2 regions of the Paenibacillus sp. FSL H7-0690 genome follow, and region 1 is predicted to be linked to the other one. Evidence: a T-box and tRNA genes for the amino acid it is inferred to sense, from the RefSeq annotation. Region 1 holds a T-box; the other holds one or more tRNA genes.

Region 1 (7,656 bases):
TCTCACGCTCAAGCAATTCTTCTTCCAGCTTCTTGCGTGCAGCTTCCACAGCTTGCACTGCCTCCTGAAGCTGTTCCGCATGTACCTTGCGTTCATTCTCCTGAATCTCCAAATGCCGCTTACGTTCTTCCTCCGCAGCAGCAATCAGTCGCCCAGCCTCTTCTTTGGCCGCAGCTTCAAGTCGCTCGAATTCTTCTTGCCGCTCCCGCTGTACCTCCAGCAGGCGAGATACTTCCAATCGCAGTTCACTGCGTTCACCTGTCATCATGTTTAGTTCATTTTTGAAGTCCTGAACCTGAATAGCCTGCTCCGCCATATGTACAGCTGCAAGCACCGCTATACGCGGTGTGTCCAGTCTGGTGTGAGATTTAGAAATCGTGCGCATATGTTCATCAACATAACGGGCCACTTGTTTCATATATTCAGTACTGCTTCCGACGAGTTTATAGGAAGTTCCGTATATCTCCACGGCGACACGTGTCCGGTCCATAGCCACAGTTGTGCCCTCCTTTGTATGTGTGCGGATTCTAAGCTAGTTTCACTTCTTCTATTGTAGCTTTTTTGGTAAGCATTTGGCAAAATCCCTAATATTCAATAGATTATGGCTGATATTCTCCGCTTTGCACTCTACCTAGAAAAAGCCGCAGCGAATCTCAGTTTCTAAATGGATTCGCTGCGGCTTTACACAATTCCTGCTACTTTCTTAATTCTGCACCAAAAGTTTGTTGAAGAGATGCTAATACCTTCTCATGCACCTCTCCTACTTCCTCATCAGTCAGTGTATGTTCACTATGACGATACAGCAGTGAGATCGCGATGCTCTTCTTTCCATTCTCCAGCTTACCACCAGTATAAACGTCAAATACCTGTACGGACTGGAGCAAAGAACCTCCGTTATCGCGGATGGAAGCTAGCAGATCGCCCGCTGGTACAGCGGAATCCACGACCACAGCAATATCCCGCTCCATTCCTGGGAAACGCGGAAGCTCATTATATTGCAAACGGCTTTGCGCACTTTCATATAACGGCTGCAATAAAATTTCTGCCGCATAAGTATCCACCAGATCCAGCTGTCTTTGCAGATCCGGATGAATCTGTCCCATCGTTCCGATCTTCACACGACCCTCGTTTCCGAGTAAATATACCGACGCGGAACGCCCAGGATGATATCCTTCTGGACTATCTCCTACATAGACGATTTTATCGGTCAGCCCTAAATGAGCAAATACCGTTTCCAGCGCACCCTTCAAATCAAAGAAGTCCACAGGCTGTGCCGAAACATTCCATTGCTTCACTGTTAAGCTTCCGCTAAGCAGCAGCCCCAGCACCGGCAGTTCGCGTGGCTGACGAGTCAACTGTTCTTCATCCGTGAAGAAGACGTTGCCGATTTCAAACAATGCCAAGTCGCTTTGACGACGATTGGTATTGTAGCTGGCAATATCCAAGAGTTGTGGTAGAAGGCTGGTACGCAGTACGCTGCGTTCTTCACTCATCGGCATAGCCAGCTTCACCGCTACTGCTCCTTCTGATAACTCAGGGAACATTGTGCTTTGTTGCGGCTGGATGAAGGAGTAACCCATCACCTCTTGGTAACCGCCATGTGACAATAGGCGACGCAGTTCACGACGGAGCGCTTGCTTGTGAGTTAGTGCTCCTGGCGTTGTAATTCCTTCAATTAGAGTCGTTGGAATATTGTCATACCCGTACAGGCGGGCAATTTCTTCAATAAGATCAACATCATAGCTGATATCGCCACGTCTGGTTGGGACTTGAACTTCAAGCAGCCCTTGTGCGGTATCTCCACATTTGAAATGTAGACGGCCAAACAATGTCTTCACTTCCAACAAGGACAAATCCGTTCCCAGATAACGATTCAGTTTCTCTAAGGACAAGGTGAGAACCTTCTCTTGAACAGCGTCAGTTCCTGCTTGCACGATGCCTTCATGGACCGATCCGCCAGCATAACGTGCAATCAGTACGGCTGCACGGTTCAATGCAGGAATAACTGCACTTGGATCCACTTCCTTCTCGAAACGAAGGGAGGCTTCCGAGCGAAGTCCCAATTGACGCGAGGTTTTACGAATCGTTCCTCCATCAAACTTAGCAGATTCCAGAACAAGGTTTACCGTCTCAGCAGTAACCTCTGTATCCCGTCCACCCATTACTCCGGCCAGACCTACAGCTTTTACTCCATCAGCGATAACGAGCATTTGCGGCTCTAGCTTACGCTCTTGACCGTCAAGTGTAACCAAAACTTCACCTTCATGGGCAAGACGAACGCCGAGTTCTCCACCTTGTACTTTATCTGCATCAAAAGCATGCAGCGGCTGTCCATATTCCAGCATCACATAATTGGTAATGTCCACAATATTATTAATTGGACGAACCCCAGCAGCCATCAGACGATTCTGAATCCACAGCGGTGATGGTGCAGGTTTAACACCTGCAATATAACGAACTGCATAATGGCTGCAGTATTCTTCATCTTCAATCTTGACGGAAATGGAATCCGCAGCAGGACCACTGATCTCAATCATTTCGCTTTTTGGATCAGGTAATTTAACTTCACGCCCAAGAATTGCACTTACTTCATAAGCAGCACCAATCATGCTGAGGCAATCTGAACGGTTCGGAGTCAGATCGAATTCCAGAATCTCGTCATCTAAGCCGAGGACCTTGGAAATATCCTGACCAATCTCTGTCCCTTCAGGCAGCACAAGAATACCTTCTTGTTGCTCTTTTGGAAGCAATTTATCATTCAGTCCCAATTCTTTGGCCGAGCAGATCATTCCTTGCGACAGGACACCGCGCAGCTTGGCTTTTTTGATATCCAGTCCTGGCAGCTTAGCGCCAACCATTGCTACAGGTACAGTTTGACCTGCAGCTACATTTTTTGCGCCGCAAACGATTTGTAGCTCCTCATCTTGGCCCACATCCACGATACATACGTTCAGCTTGTCTGCATCAGGATGTTTTTCCTTTGATTTCACATAGCCGGTTACGATGCCGGAAATGCCTTTATTGCGGCGCTCTACGCCGTCAATCTCAATGCCGGCAGCGGTAATCTTCTCCGCTAGCTGTTCGGCGGTTACTCCTTCAATCGATGTATAATCAGCCAACCATCCGGTTGATACTTTCATATCCGCTCACTTCCTTTATGTTTCAGATGTATTTATTTCACTGTCGTTCGCGCTGCTTCCTGTGGGAGAACACTCCAAAGCCATTCTCCGCCACTATCAGCCAGCGCGCCCACAAAAACTAAACGCCCTTGAATTGCTTCACAAAACTCATGTCATTACTATAGAAATGTCGGATGTCATCGATGCCGTATTTAAGCATTGCAATCCGCTCTACACCCATTCCGAAAGCGAAGCCGCTGTACTCAGCAGGATCATAGCCACCCATTTTCAGTACATTTGGATGCACCATACCTGCGCCAAGGATTTCTAACCATCCGCTTTGCTTGCATAGTCTGCAGCCATCGCCGCCACATTTGAAGCAGCTTACATCTACTTCAACACTTGGCTCAGTGAATGGGAAAAAGCTCGGACGAAGACGAATGCCTGTATTCGGTCCAAACATCTCCTGCACAAATTGTTGCAGGGTGCCCTTCAGATCACTCATTCGAATGTTACTTCCAATGACCAAACCTTCGATTTGGTGGAACTGGAAGGAATGCGTTGCATCATCATCATCACGGCGGAATACTTTACCCGGGCAGATGATTTTTACCGGAGCTTCACCGTTCATAGCCTGCATAGTACGAATCTGTACCGGCGAGGTTTGTGTGCGCATTAACAGGTCATCCGTTAAATAGAAAGAATCCTGCATATCACGTGCCGGGTGATTCTTAGGCAGATTTAGAGCTTCAAAGTTATAATAATCGGTCTCTACTTCCGGACCTTCAGCTACACGGTAGCCCATGCCGATAAAAATATCCTCAATCTCCTGTACGACTCTGCTAAGCGGGTGAATGCCCCCTTGCTGCATACGGCGACCCGGTAAGGTTACGTCTACTTTTTCAGCCTGCAGACGTTGCTGGGTTTCCTGCTCTTGAAAAGCCTCCTGCTTCGCGCCGATAATCTCCTCAATAGCACTGCGAACCTGATTCGCTACTTGCCCGATTACCGGACGTTCCTCAGCACTAAGTCCTCCCATACCGCGCAGAACCTCTGTAAGCTCACCTTTTTTACCGAGATACTTCACTCTTAGATCATTTAGTACCTGCGGATCCATAACCTCCTGCAGCTTAGCCAGCGCTTCAACCTTCAATGCTTCCAACTTCTCTTTCATGGCCGTGTACAGCCCCCTTCAATCATTGTCTAGTTCAACAAAAAAAGGCCTTTTCTCCCGGTAAGGGACGAAAAGACCGTGGTACCACCCTTGTTAGACAAGCTGATCTGTTCCCCTTAAGAGCTTCATTCCCTCTTTTGGCTGGACAGATACCTATCTCACTTTATACAGAAATAACGGTCTGTGACCGGTATCCCCTACCCTTCCCTATTAGATAGCTTAAGGAATTCAGGGAACTGCTCCGGAGTGAACTTCGACAGCTCTGCTTCTTAGAAACGCTCTCAATCCGCGGCGTCTCCTCCCTGTAAGTCAGGCACTGTGTACTCTTCTCCATCACTGCATTTCACAATTCATGCTAATTGTCAGGTATCTCTTTACTACAAGAGATATGTCTCTTTATTATATGCAAAATCTGTCGTTTTGACAAGCTGGACAAAATTAGGCTAATTTTTATCTTCTTTTAAGCTGGCTTTAAGCTTCAGAGCCATTTTTCCAACTTTTTTTCAGCTAACATTCAGCGGAGCTTGATAATTTCCATTACTAGGAAGGCTTGCTTATCCACTCGGGTGCACCTTCGCAGACTATTAACTATCCTATTGGGAGGAAATCAAATGCATGTACGGAGAATAAAAGTAGCCGCGGTGCTGCTAAGCACAGCTGTACTTAGCCAATCTGCAGCGTATGGTGCTCATACCGCTTGGGCCGGGACTACATCCACCAAAATAGCAACAACAGCTTCCGTATCCGCTCTGGATAAACTAGGCTCCATAGCCTTGAAGACTAACATCAGCGCAAAGCTGACGGATGTCAGCTTATTAACTCAGGATGGCGGAAATATTCTTACATACACACTCAGCTACTCTAATGGAAGCAACGCTAGCCTCAATCTGGTGGACTTTTTCTCCAAAGTAACTACTAGCGGCGGTACAGTTATTCAAGGAAGCCCTATTACCAGCAGTGCAACCATCAAATCCATTGCCGCGAAAAGCAGTCAATCTATCACCTACTATGTAAACATCGGCAAATCCACCTCTTTAAACGGGGTCAAAATTTCATTGTACGGATGGGACTTCAACACCACCGATTATCAAAAAAAGCTAGGGAACTTCACCGTACCAACAGGATATTCACAAGCTGTCGCCAGAGGGCAGAGTAAAAAGATCACCCTAAACAATCTCCCTGTAACCACCAAGGCAGAGAGCCTGCAAATTTATAAATATAACGGTAAGGTCTATGCCAAGGTTGGCGTTAGCTTCACTAATCAAGGAACCAAGGTACTCAGTGATACTGGACTTAAAGGATACCTCGCTTCCGCTGGAGGATCTGTATTTGAACTCGCACTTGATGACACCAGCACCAGCTATAAAGTACAGCCTCAGGAAAAGAAGACGATCTACTATTTGACGGAAATCCCTTCTTATATGAAGACAGACAACATGGCGCTGCAATTTGCCGGAGAAGATGCCTCATTAAAAATAGCGTTGCCGGTTGTCGCCTACAATCTCCCCGCTGCAACAACACCGGATCTTGTCGTAGCCAGCAATGTCACGAAGAAGCTTACAATCAGCAATAATACAGTCGAAACACAGTTGAAAACGGCTAACGTCTATGCTGACAATGGCAACGCAAAGTGGACACTACAGTTCCGCATCAAAAATAGCGGCAACAAAGCGGTGAATGTGCCTGCCTATGAACTTGCTATTAAAGCCGCTGAAGGGTATAGCTTTCCGGTGGATACGAAGGATTTTGCCAGCCTAACATTGAAACCGCTTGAAGAAAAGATTATTGAACTCAGCGCAGATGTACCACTCACACTCAATCAAGGAACATTGCAGCTGCAAATGACTGAGCCGGCTGCTGAAGGCAAGATCATTTTTCCTACCGCCTATTATCAGATCCCTTACACGCTGCAAACTAACAATTGGCAGGACACGGAATACCCCATTGAGAACAGTCACGGTACATTTGTTGTCAAAATTGCAAACATTCAAAGACTCCCTTGGTCCGACAAAGACCAGATCGTAGCTAAAATCAACATCCGCAACACTAAATCAACCTCTGTTCAGCTTCCTGCGCTTACAAGTGTCGTCAAAGCTGGAGAAAGTGACATCAGCAGCACTTCCCAGGTTGTCTCAGAAAGTACGCAAACCATCCTCGGTCCAAATGAATCGGCTGCTGTGTATGTCGTAGCCAATGTTCCTTATAGCTATACTTTCAATCAATTAAAAATCACCCTGCAAGAAACTTCAGGTGAAAGTAAGCTTAACTTCCTTTCTCTAAGTACTACCCAACTGGACAGCCGAGTACAGAGTGTTGCAGCTGAAAATTCTTTCCATCTTGAGCTTGAAGGTAAAAAAGCGGAATTACTTGTACGCCGGACCCTCGTGTACCCAGGTACAGATTCAAATCTCTTGTACACAGAACTAGAAATGAACAGTGAGGAATCGCGTAAATCCGAACAGGCTCAACTCGTAGCCTATTACAAAACACAAGACAATCAATATTATGAAGCCGAAGTCACCCAGTCCAAAACCTCCACCAGTCCTAACGGAAAAAGTCTGGTCACCCTCTGGAGTAAGCTCCCTCTCGGTATAGATCCAGCGAACCTTGTCCTATACATCGGGGAGGGTGTTTCTGAAGGCAAGCTTACCGCTCCTGGCGGTCAATCGACGGGTTATATCAATACGGTATCACTTGGACTGAACCAGCTGGGAGTGGAGCCCAAAGGCAATCTTTTGAACGTGGAAATGTTTCCTTATACCCTATCCGTTACAAATGCAGTCGCCACCGTCACCGCTGGTAAAGATACGCTCAGCACTGCACTAACCTACAACATGTCAGCCAGCACGCTTTATGAATCAGGCACCTACGAGCACAAACTGGTGTTGGAGCTGATTGACCCCTTAGGACAAAGCATGGAAAAAACATTAACACTTGGCACAGATCTACAATTAGGTAACTTCAAGTCGTACACCACAACCTTCACAAGCAGCCTGTACAAAACACTGGGTGGCGGCGCAATCCGGTTGAATCTATACGACGAATTCCAAGGCCATCGAAATCTGCTGGGAACACAAACCTATGTCGTCACTTATCAGGCGGCATCAACGACTTCGAACAGCAACTCTACTTCTGGCACAGATCCAGACACCAGCAATACATCCGGCAATTAATATGATGAGCTAGGGAGGATAGAAATGAAGAAGAAAAAAATAGTGTTCTGGACTCTTGGAGTAGTAGTTGTAGCCACAGCAGGAATGCTGGTTTATACATTGTTACCTGATAAGAACAGTCAAGCCGCTGAAGCGCCTATTAATACAGCTACCGTTACAAAGGGCGATATCGTAGTTAGTGTATCCGGAG
Region 2 (7,656 bases), 2.8 Mb from region 1:
AAACATCTAAGTACCCTGAGGAAGAGAAAACAATAGTGATTCCGTCAGTAGCGGCGAGCGAACGCGGAACAGCCTAAACCTAAGAGCTTGCTCTTAGGGGTTGTGGGACGTCTCACATGGAGTTACAAAGGAATATGGTAGGTGAAGAGGTCTGGAAAGGCCCGCGATAGAGGTAAAAGCCCTGTAACCTAAACTGTATTCTCTCCGAGACGGATCCCGAGTAGTGCGGGGCACGTGAAACCCCGTATGAATCCAGCAGGACCATCTGCTAAGGCTAAATACTACCTGGCGACCGATAGTGAAACAGTACCGTGAGGGAAAGGTGAAAAGCACCCCGGAAGGGGAGTGAAATAGAACCTGAAACCGTGTGCTTACAAAAAGTCAGAGCCCTATTAATGGGTGATGGCGTGCCTTTTGTAGAATGAACCGGCGAGTTACGTTTAACATGCAAGGTTAAGCCGAGAAGGTGGAGCCGCAGCGAAAGCGAGTCTGAATAGGGCGAATTAGTATGTGGACGTAGACCCGAAACCGTGTGATCTACCCCTGTCCAGGGTGAAGGTGCGGTAACACGCACTGGAGGCCCGAACCCACGTACGTTGAAAAGTGCGGGGATGAGGTGGGGGTAGCGGAGAAATTCCAATCGAACTCGGAGATAGCTGGTTCTCCCCGAAATAGCTTTAGGGCTAGCCTCGGTATAAGAGTAGTGGAGGTAGAGCACTGATTGGGTGCGGGGTCCGCAAGGATTACCAAGCTCAGTCAAACTCCGAATGCCATATACTTATTGCCGGGAGTCAGACAGTGAGTGCTAAGATCCATTGTCAAAAGGGAAACAGCCCAGACCATCAGCTAAGGTCCCCAAGTGTGTGTTAAGTGGGAAAGGATGTGGAGTTGCACAGACAACCAGGATGTTGGCTTAGAAGCAGCCACCATTGAAAGAGTGCGTAATAGCTCACTGGTCGAGTGACTCTGCGCCGAAAATGTAACGGGGCTAAACACACCACCGAAGCTATGGCTAGATACTATGTATCTGGGGTAGGGGAGCGTTGTGTAGGGGTTGAAGGTGTACTGAAAAGAGCGCTGGACACTACACAAGTGAGAATGCCGGTATGAGTAACGAAAAGATCAGTGAGAATCTGATCCGCCGAAAGCCCAAGGTTTCCTGAGGAAGGCTCGTCCGCTCAGGGTAAGTCGGGACCTAAGGCGAGGCCGAAAGGCGTAGTCGAAGGACAACAGTTTGAAATTACTGTACCACCGTAATCCGCTATGAGCGATGGGGTGACGCAGGAGGGTAGTGACGCGGACTGATGGATGTCCGTCTAAGCAGTGAGGCTGATGTGTAGGCAAATCCGCACATCATTAAGGCTGGGCTGTGATGGGGAGCGAAAATTGTAGTAGCGAAGGTCATGATCTCACACTGCCAAGAAAAGCCTCTAGCCAGGAGAAGGTGCCCGTACCGCAAACCGACACAGGTAGGCGAGAAGAGAATTCTAAGGCGCGCGGAAGAACTCTCGTTAAGGAACTCGGCAAAATGACCCCGTAACTTCGGGAGAAGGGGTGCCCCGGTAGTGTGAATAGCACGAGGGGGCCGCAGTGAAAAGGCCCAAGCGACTGTTTAGCAAAAACACAGGTCTGTGCGAAGCCGCAAGGCGAAGTATACGGGCTGACGCCTGCCCGGTGCTGGAAGGTTAAGGGGAGTGGTTAGGGGTAACCCGAAGCTATGAACCGAAGCCCCAGTAAACGGCGGCCGTAACTATAACGGTCCTAAGGTAGCGAAATTCCTTGTCAGGTAAATTCTGACCCGCACGAATGGCGTAACGACTTGGGCGCTGTCTCAACGAGAGATCCGGTGAAATTTTAATACCTGTGAAGATGCAGGTTACCCGCGACAAGACGGAAAGACCCCATGGAGCTTTACTGCAGCTTGATATTGAATTTGGGTACGATCTGTACAGGATAGGTGGGAGCCGTAGAAATCGGAGCGCAAGCTTCGGTGGAGGCGCCGTTGGGATACCACCCTGATCGTATCTAGGTTCTAACCTAGTACCCTTATCGGGTACGGGGACCGTGTCAGGCGGGCAGTTTGACTGGGGCGGTCGCCTCCTAAAGAGTAACGGAGGCGTTCCAAGGTTCCCTCAGAATGGTTGGAAATCATTCGCAGAGTGCAAAGGCATAAGGGAGCTTGACTGCGAGACCTACAAGTCGAGCAGGGACGAAAGTCGGACTTAGTGATCCGGTGGTACCGCATGGAAGGGCCATCGCTCAACGGATAAAAGCTACCCTGGGGATAACAGGCTTATCTCCCCCAAGAGTCCACATCGACGGGGAGGTTTGGCACCTCGATGTCGGCTCATCGCATCCTGGGGCTGAAGTAGGTCCCAAGGGTTGGGCTGTTCGCCCATTAAAGCGGTACGCGAGCTGGGTTCAGAACGTCGTGAGACAGTTCGGTCCCTATCTGTCGTGGGCGCAGGAAATTTGAGAGGAGCTGTCCTTAGTACGAGAGGACCGGGATGGACGTACCGCTGGTGCACCAGTTGTTCCGCCAGGAGCATGGCTGGGTAGCTACGTACGGACGGGATAAGCGCTGAAAGCATCTAAGCGTGAAGCCCCCCTCAAGATGAGATTTCCCAATTAGTAAGACCCCTTGAAGACGACGAGGTAGATAGGTTGGAGGTGGAAGTGCAGCAATGCATGGAGCTGACCAATACTAATCGGTCGAGGGCTTATCCTATACGTAGAATGCAAATTTGTTTCGGATTCAGTTTTCAGGCATCAAGCCTGGTATGAATATTCCCTGATAGCTCAGTTGGTAGAGCACTCGACTGTTAATCGAGTTGTCACAGGTTCGAGTCCTGTTCGGGGAGCCATATGGAGAGGTGTCCGAGTTTGGCCGAAGGAGCACGATTGGAAATCGTGTAGGCGCCACAAGCGTCTCGAGGGTTCGAATCCCTCTCTCTCCGCCACAAATTTTTAATTAGTATGGCCCGTTGGTCAAGGGGTTAAGACACCTCCCTTTCACGGAGGTAACATGGGTTCGAATCCCATACGGGTCACCAAATTTTCACTTGATTTATCCTAGTGGACTTTGGTACAATAACAATTGTTGTTTATGGAGGCTTAGCTCAGCTGGGAGAGCATCTGCCTTACAAGCAGAGGGTCGGGGGTTCGATCCCCTCAGCCTCCACCATAACATTTTCTTACTGACGCGGGGTGGAGCAGCCCGGTAGCTCGTCGGGCTCATAACCCGAAGGCCGCAGGTTCAAATCCTGCCCCCGCAACCAATTAACTTAAGCAATTATATCTTTTGGAACCGTGGTGTAGTTGGCCTAACATGCCTGCCTGTCACGCAGGAGATCGCGGGTTCGAATCCCGTCGGTTCCGCCATTTTCATCATGGCTCGGTAGCTCAGTCGGTAGAGCAGAGGACTGAAAATCCTCGTGTCGGCGGTTCGATTCCGTCCCGAGCCACCATTTATCATCACAAAAGAATGAGTGCCATGCCGGTGTAGCTCAATTGGTAGAGCAACTGACTTGTAATCAGTAGGTTGGGGGTTCAAGTCCTCTCGCCGGCACCATCCTTGGAGGATTAGCGAAGTGGCCAAACGCATCAGACTGTAAATCTGCTCACGTGAGTGTTCGGTGGTTCGAATCCATCATCCTCCACCAGTTTTTAGGGGCATAGTTTAAAGGTAGAACAACGGTCTCCAAAACCGTTGGTGTGGGTTCAATTCCTGCTGCCCCTGCCAAGTTCTTTCTAAAGTTTAATATGGCGGCCGTGGCGAAGGGGTTAACGCACCGGATTGTGGTTCCGGCATTCGTGGGTTCGAGACCCATCGGCCGCCCCATTTACTTTAAAATGAATAATGGCAACAATATCAACTTAATATGGCGACTGTGGCGAAGGGGTTAACGCACCGGATTGTGGTTCCGGCATTCGTGGGTTCGAGACCCATCAGTCGCCCCATTTTACTTTAAAATGTTATTGGGGATTAGCCAAGCGGTAAGGCAACGGACTTTGACTCCGTCACTCATAGGTTCGAATCCTATATCCCCAGCCATTTTATGCGGACGTGGCTCAGCGGTAGAGCATCGCCTTGCCAAGGCGAGGGTCGCGGGTTCGATTCCCGTCGTCCGCTCCAAGTTTTCATGGCGCCATAGCCAAGTGGTAAGGCAAAGCTCTGCAAAAGCTTTATCCCCAGTTCAAATCTGGGTGGCGCCTCCATTTAGTTCATATGTGCCGGCGTGGCGGAATGGCAGACGCGCTCGACTCAAAATCGAGTGGGAAACCGTGGAGGTTCGAGTCCTCTCGCCGGTATCTTAAAAAGGTTTGTAAGAATGCTTTTATAAGCAATCTTACAAACCTTTTTTCTTTATGTCCTTGGGTTTACAGCAGTAAGCCGTTGAATAGAGAGTTTCTCTATTTCAACGGCTTTTTTTAATCTGATTAGTGATTAACCTGATTGATTATTAATGCGGAATGCTCGCGGAGTAAGACCTATTTCTCGTTTAAACATATTGCAGAATTGGGCATCGTTCACAAAACCTGCAGCAGCAGATACTTCAGAGATTTGCATCTGAGTATGACGTAATAGAGATTTTGCATAATCCAGGCGTTTTAACAGCAAATACCGCAGGGGTGAATACCCGAAACGTTCTTTAAATAGATGGCGAAAACGATCGTAACTATATCCGGACATTTCTGATAGTGTTTCGACGGACAATTTATGGCGATAATGCTCATTCATATAATTAAGGACATATTGTACTCGATCTTCTGTTGGGGATTGATATCCAGAGGCACTAAGAAGCCTCATAAGATGGACGGTAATCTCGCTCATTTGTAGGTTTAGAAGCTCAGAGAATCCGTCTTGCTTGCGTGTAAACTCTGCTTTCATTCGCAGCAGGATTTGAAGAACGGTCTGATCTTTATCATCTTCATATACGCCGAGCAGATTACTCATATTAGGGTGTTCCGAGTGGAAGCCTACAAATAATACATTTGCATCCTCACGGTGGTGCTCGTCATGTTTATGATTGGGTGGCACAAGCGCGAAAGAAGAGGAGCGAAAATGGTAACTTCGTGGGCCAACATTGGTTGTCCCTACCCCCTGTAAATAATAGACTAGTTCGTAGCATTCATGCTGGTGTGGAGGGATATAAGTATTTAGCTCATGTGTGGCACTTACAATATATAGAACACGATCCATGATGATCCTCCAATACTTATGTTTTAGCCGAATCGTACAAAACTATGACCGAAATCATATAATTATTTTTAATAATATTTGTTATGATCGTATCAATAAATCCGAAAGTTCGCAACCTGACTGGCCATCTCGTTCGGAAATAAAGCGGATTATTAATAATAATGGTATTTTTATTGCTATTTTTGAGCCTAAACGTTAAATTTATTACTTTTAATGATACTTTATTTGGAAAAAAGAGAATTTCCATTTGAACCGTGAATTATACAATGGGTGAAGATGGGATTCTGCGGATTACTAACCAACTAAAATTAGGGGTGGAATAGAGTAATGAATAAAAAAGTTCTTTCTTTGTTGTTATTAATGGTGATGGTTCTGGTCACAGCATGTGGGAATAACACGTCCAATAATGGTTCTTCAACGAATACTGGATCCAAAGCGGACGAAGGCGGAGAAACAGGTGCAGGGGATAAACTCAAGGTTGTATTGCTGATTCCGGGGACACTTGGGGATAAATCATTTTTTGATTCCGCTAATAACGGCTTGCAAAAGGTTAAGGATGAACTTGGTGCAGTAACAAAGGTTGTTGAAATGGGCGTTGATAAAACGAAATGGGAGCCTACATTTAACGATATCGCTTCCGAGGATTGGGATGTAATTATTTCTGGCGGTTCTGAAATTACAGAGATGTTTAATGCAACGGCAGAATTGTATCCAGACAAAAAATTCATTAATTATGATACCGACATCGATGAAGCACCAGATAACATGTACAACATGTCTTATGCGACAAATGAAGTATCTTTCTTGGCAGGTGCCGTAGCAGCATTAGCTACACAATCGGATATGCCGAATGCTACCCCTGAGAATGTGATTGGGTTTGTCGGCGGTATGGATATTCCGGGGATTAATGCTTTCTTGGTCGGTTACATTCAAGGTGCTCAGTACGTTGATCCTGATGTAAAAGTGGCTGTGTCGTACGCTGGTGATTTTGTTAACCCTGCAAAAGGTAAGGAGCTGTCTCTAATTCAATATAACTCCGGTGTGGATGTTATTTTTAACGTGGCTGGGGGTACAGGTCTTGGGATCTTTGACGCAGCTAAAGAGAAGAAAAAATATGCAATTGGTGTAGACTCCGATCAGGCAATGTTGATTAACGATACGGATAGTGAAAAAGCAAATCTAATCGTTACTTCATCTATTAAAAAGATTGATACGGCTATTCTAGGTGCAGTGAAGAGATTGCAAGAGGGTACGCTAGAAATGGGCAAACGTGATGTATTGAGCTTTGTAGATGATGGTGTAGGTATTGCTGAGAATGATATTTATAAAAATGTATTCCCGGCTGATCTTCAGGCCAAGGTTGAAGAAGTGAAGCAAAAGCTGATCAATAAAGAAGTTAAAGTGGATAATGCGATGGGGATGGAAACCGCAGAGGTAGAAGCTATTCGTAACGCAGTTAAGCCTTAAGCTTTAAATCTTAAGATCAGTTCTATAGAGTTAAACCTACAGTTGGAGATTCTTCTAGTCAGGGGAATTCCAGCTGTATATTTTTGCAGACCTCCAAGTTGAAAGGCGTTGAGACCTATGTACACAGCTCTGCTGGAAATGCGGGGAATTACCAAGGTATATCCCAATGGCGTCGTTGCAAATAAAGACGTGCATTTTTCTTTACGTGAGGGAGAAATACATGCGATTGCAGGTGAGAACGGTGCAGGTAAATCGACTTTAATGAAGATTATGTTCGGCATGGAAGAGCCAAGTGAAGGCGAGATCTATATCAAGGGTGAAAAAGTAAAGCTGCAATCCGCTCAGGACGCCATTGATAGAGGCATCGGCATGGTCCACCAGCATTTCATGTTGGTACCTTCTTTTACGGTGGCAGAGAATATGGTGCTGGGTATGGAGCCGCGCAGAGGAGTTGGCATTAATTATGCCGAGGCTGTGCGCATGACGGAAGAGACCGCAAGGAAATACAATCTGGCAGTGGATCCAAAGGCAAAAGTAGAGGATCTTACAGTTGGGATGAAACAAAAGGTTGAGATTCTTAAGGCGCTGCTGCGTGGTGCTAAAATTCTGGTGCTTGATGAGCCAACTGCGGTGTTGACTCCACAGGAAACAGAGGAATTGTTCCGCGAGCTTAAGCAATTAAGGGAACAGGGCCATACGATAGTTTTTATTTCGCACAAATTAAAGGAAGTCAAAGCGATTTGCGACAGAATTACGATTATGCGCAGCGGCCGTAGTGAAGGTGTTTTTCAAACACAGGATGTGACAGAACAGGAAATCTCGCGACTAATGGTCGGCAGAGACGTCGTGCTGAAATATGACAAAGAGATTCTGGCTGTTAGTGAGCCAATACTAACGGTGCAGGGACTCAGTGTGAATGATGCAGATGGCAAAGCATTATTGTCGGATATCAATTTTGCGGTACGTGGTGGGCAGATCGTTGGGAT

Evidence for each region. The T-box of region 1 lies ahead of pheS (phenylalanine--tRNA ligase subunit alpha). A T-box ahead of a tRNA ligase gene usually reads a tRNA of that ligase, here a tRNA-Phe.
Region 2: it has a tRNA-Phe gene. The T-box ahead of pheS (phenylalanine--tRNA ligase subunit alpha) is inferred to sense a tRNA for this amino acid. The anticodon was not compared.

Annotation. Positions count from the first base shown of each region.
Region 1 covers NZ_CP150281.1:1,926,531-1,934,186, reverse strand. Annotated here, with positions in the region: gene MHI32_RS08395 (hypothetical protein) at 1-496, opposite strand, end outside; gene pheT (phenylalanine--tRNA ligase subunit beta) at 696-3,140, opposite strand; gene pheS (phenylalanine--tRNA ligase subunit alpha) at 3,259-4,293, opposite strand; T-box leader at 4,354-4,639, opposite strand; gene MHI32_RS08380 (hypothetical protein) at 4,905-7,466, shown strand; gene MHI32_RS08375 (efflux RND transporter periplasmic adaptor subunit) at 7,491-7,656, shown strand, end outside.
Region 2 covers NZ_CP150281.1:6,023,005-6,030,660, reverse strand. Annotated here, with positions in the region: rRNA gene MHI32_RS26480 (23S ribosomal RNA) at 1-2,728, shown strand, start outside; tRNA gene MHI32_RS26475 (tRNA-Asn) at 2,789-2,864, shown strand; tRNA gene MHI32_RS26470 (tRNA-Ser) at 2,868-2,960, shown strand; tRNA gene MHI32_RS26465 (tRNA-Glu) at 2,979-3,053, shown strand; tRNA gene MHI32_RS26460 (tRNA-Val) at 3,109-3,184, shown strand; tRNA gene MHI32_RS26455 (tRNA-Met) at 3,202-3,278, shown strand; tRNA gene MHI32_RS26450 (tRNA-Asp) at 3,304-3,381, shown strand; tRNA gene MHI32_RS26445 (tRNA-Phe) at 3,392-3,467, shown strand; tRNA gene MHI32_RS26440 (tRNA-Thr) at 3,496-3,571, shown strand; tRNA gene MHI32_RS26435 (tRNA-Tyr) at 3,577-3,662, shown strand; tRNA gene MHI32_RS26430 (tRNA-Trp) at 3,669-3,742, shown strand; tRNA gene MHI32_RS26425 (tRNA-His) at 3,766-3,841, shown strand; tRNA gene MHI32_RS26420 (tRNA-His) at 3,885-3,960, shown strand; tRNA gene MHI32_RS26415 (tRNA-Gln) at 3,980-4,054, shown strand; tRNA gene MHI32_RS26410 (tRNA-Gly) at 4,061-4,135, shown strand; tRNA gene MHI32_RS26405 (tRNA-Cys) at 4,145-4,218, shown strand; tRNA gene MHI32_RS26400 (tRNA-Leu) at 4,233-4,311, shown strand; gene MHI32_RS26395 (AraC family transcriptional regulator) at 4,448-5,203, opposite strand; gene MHI32_RS26390 (BMP family ABC transporter substrate-binding protein) at 5,531-6,670, shown strand; gene MHI32_RS26385 (ABC transporter ATP-binding protein) at 6,788-7,656, shown strand, end outside.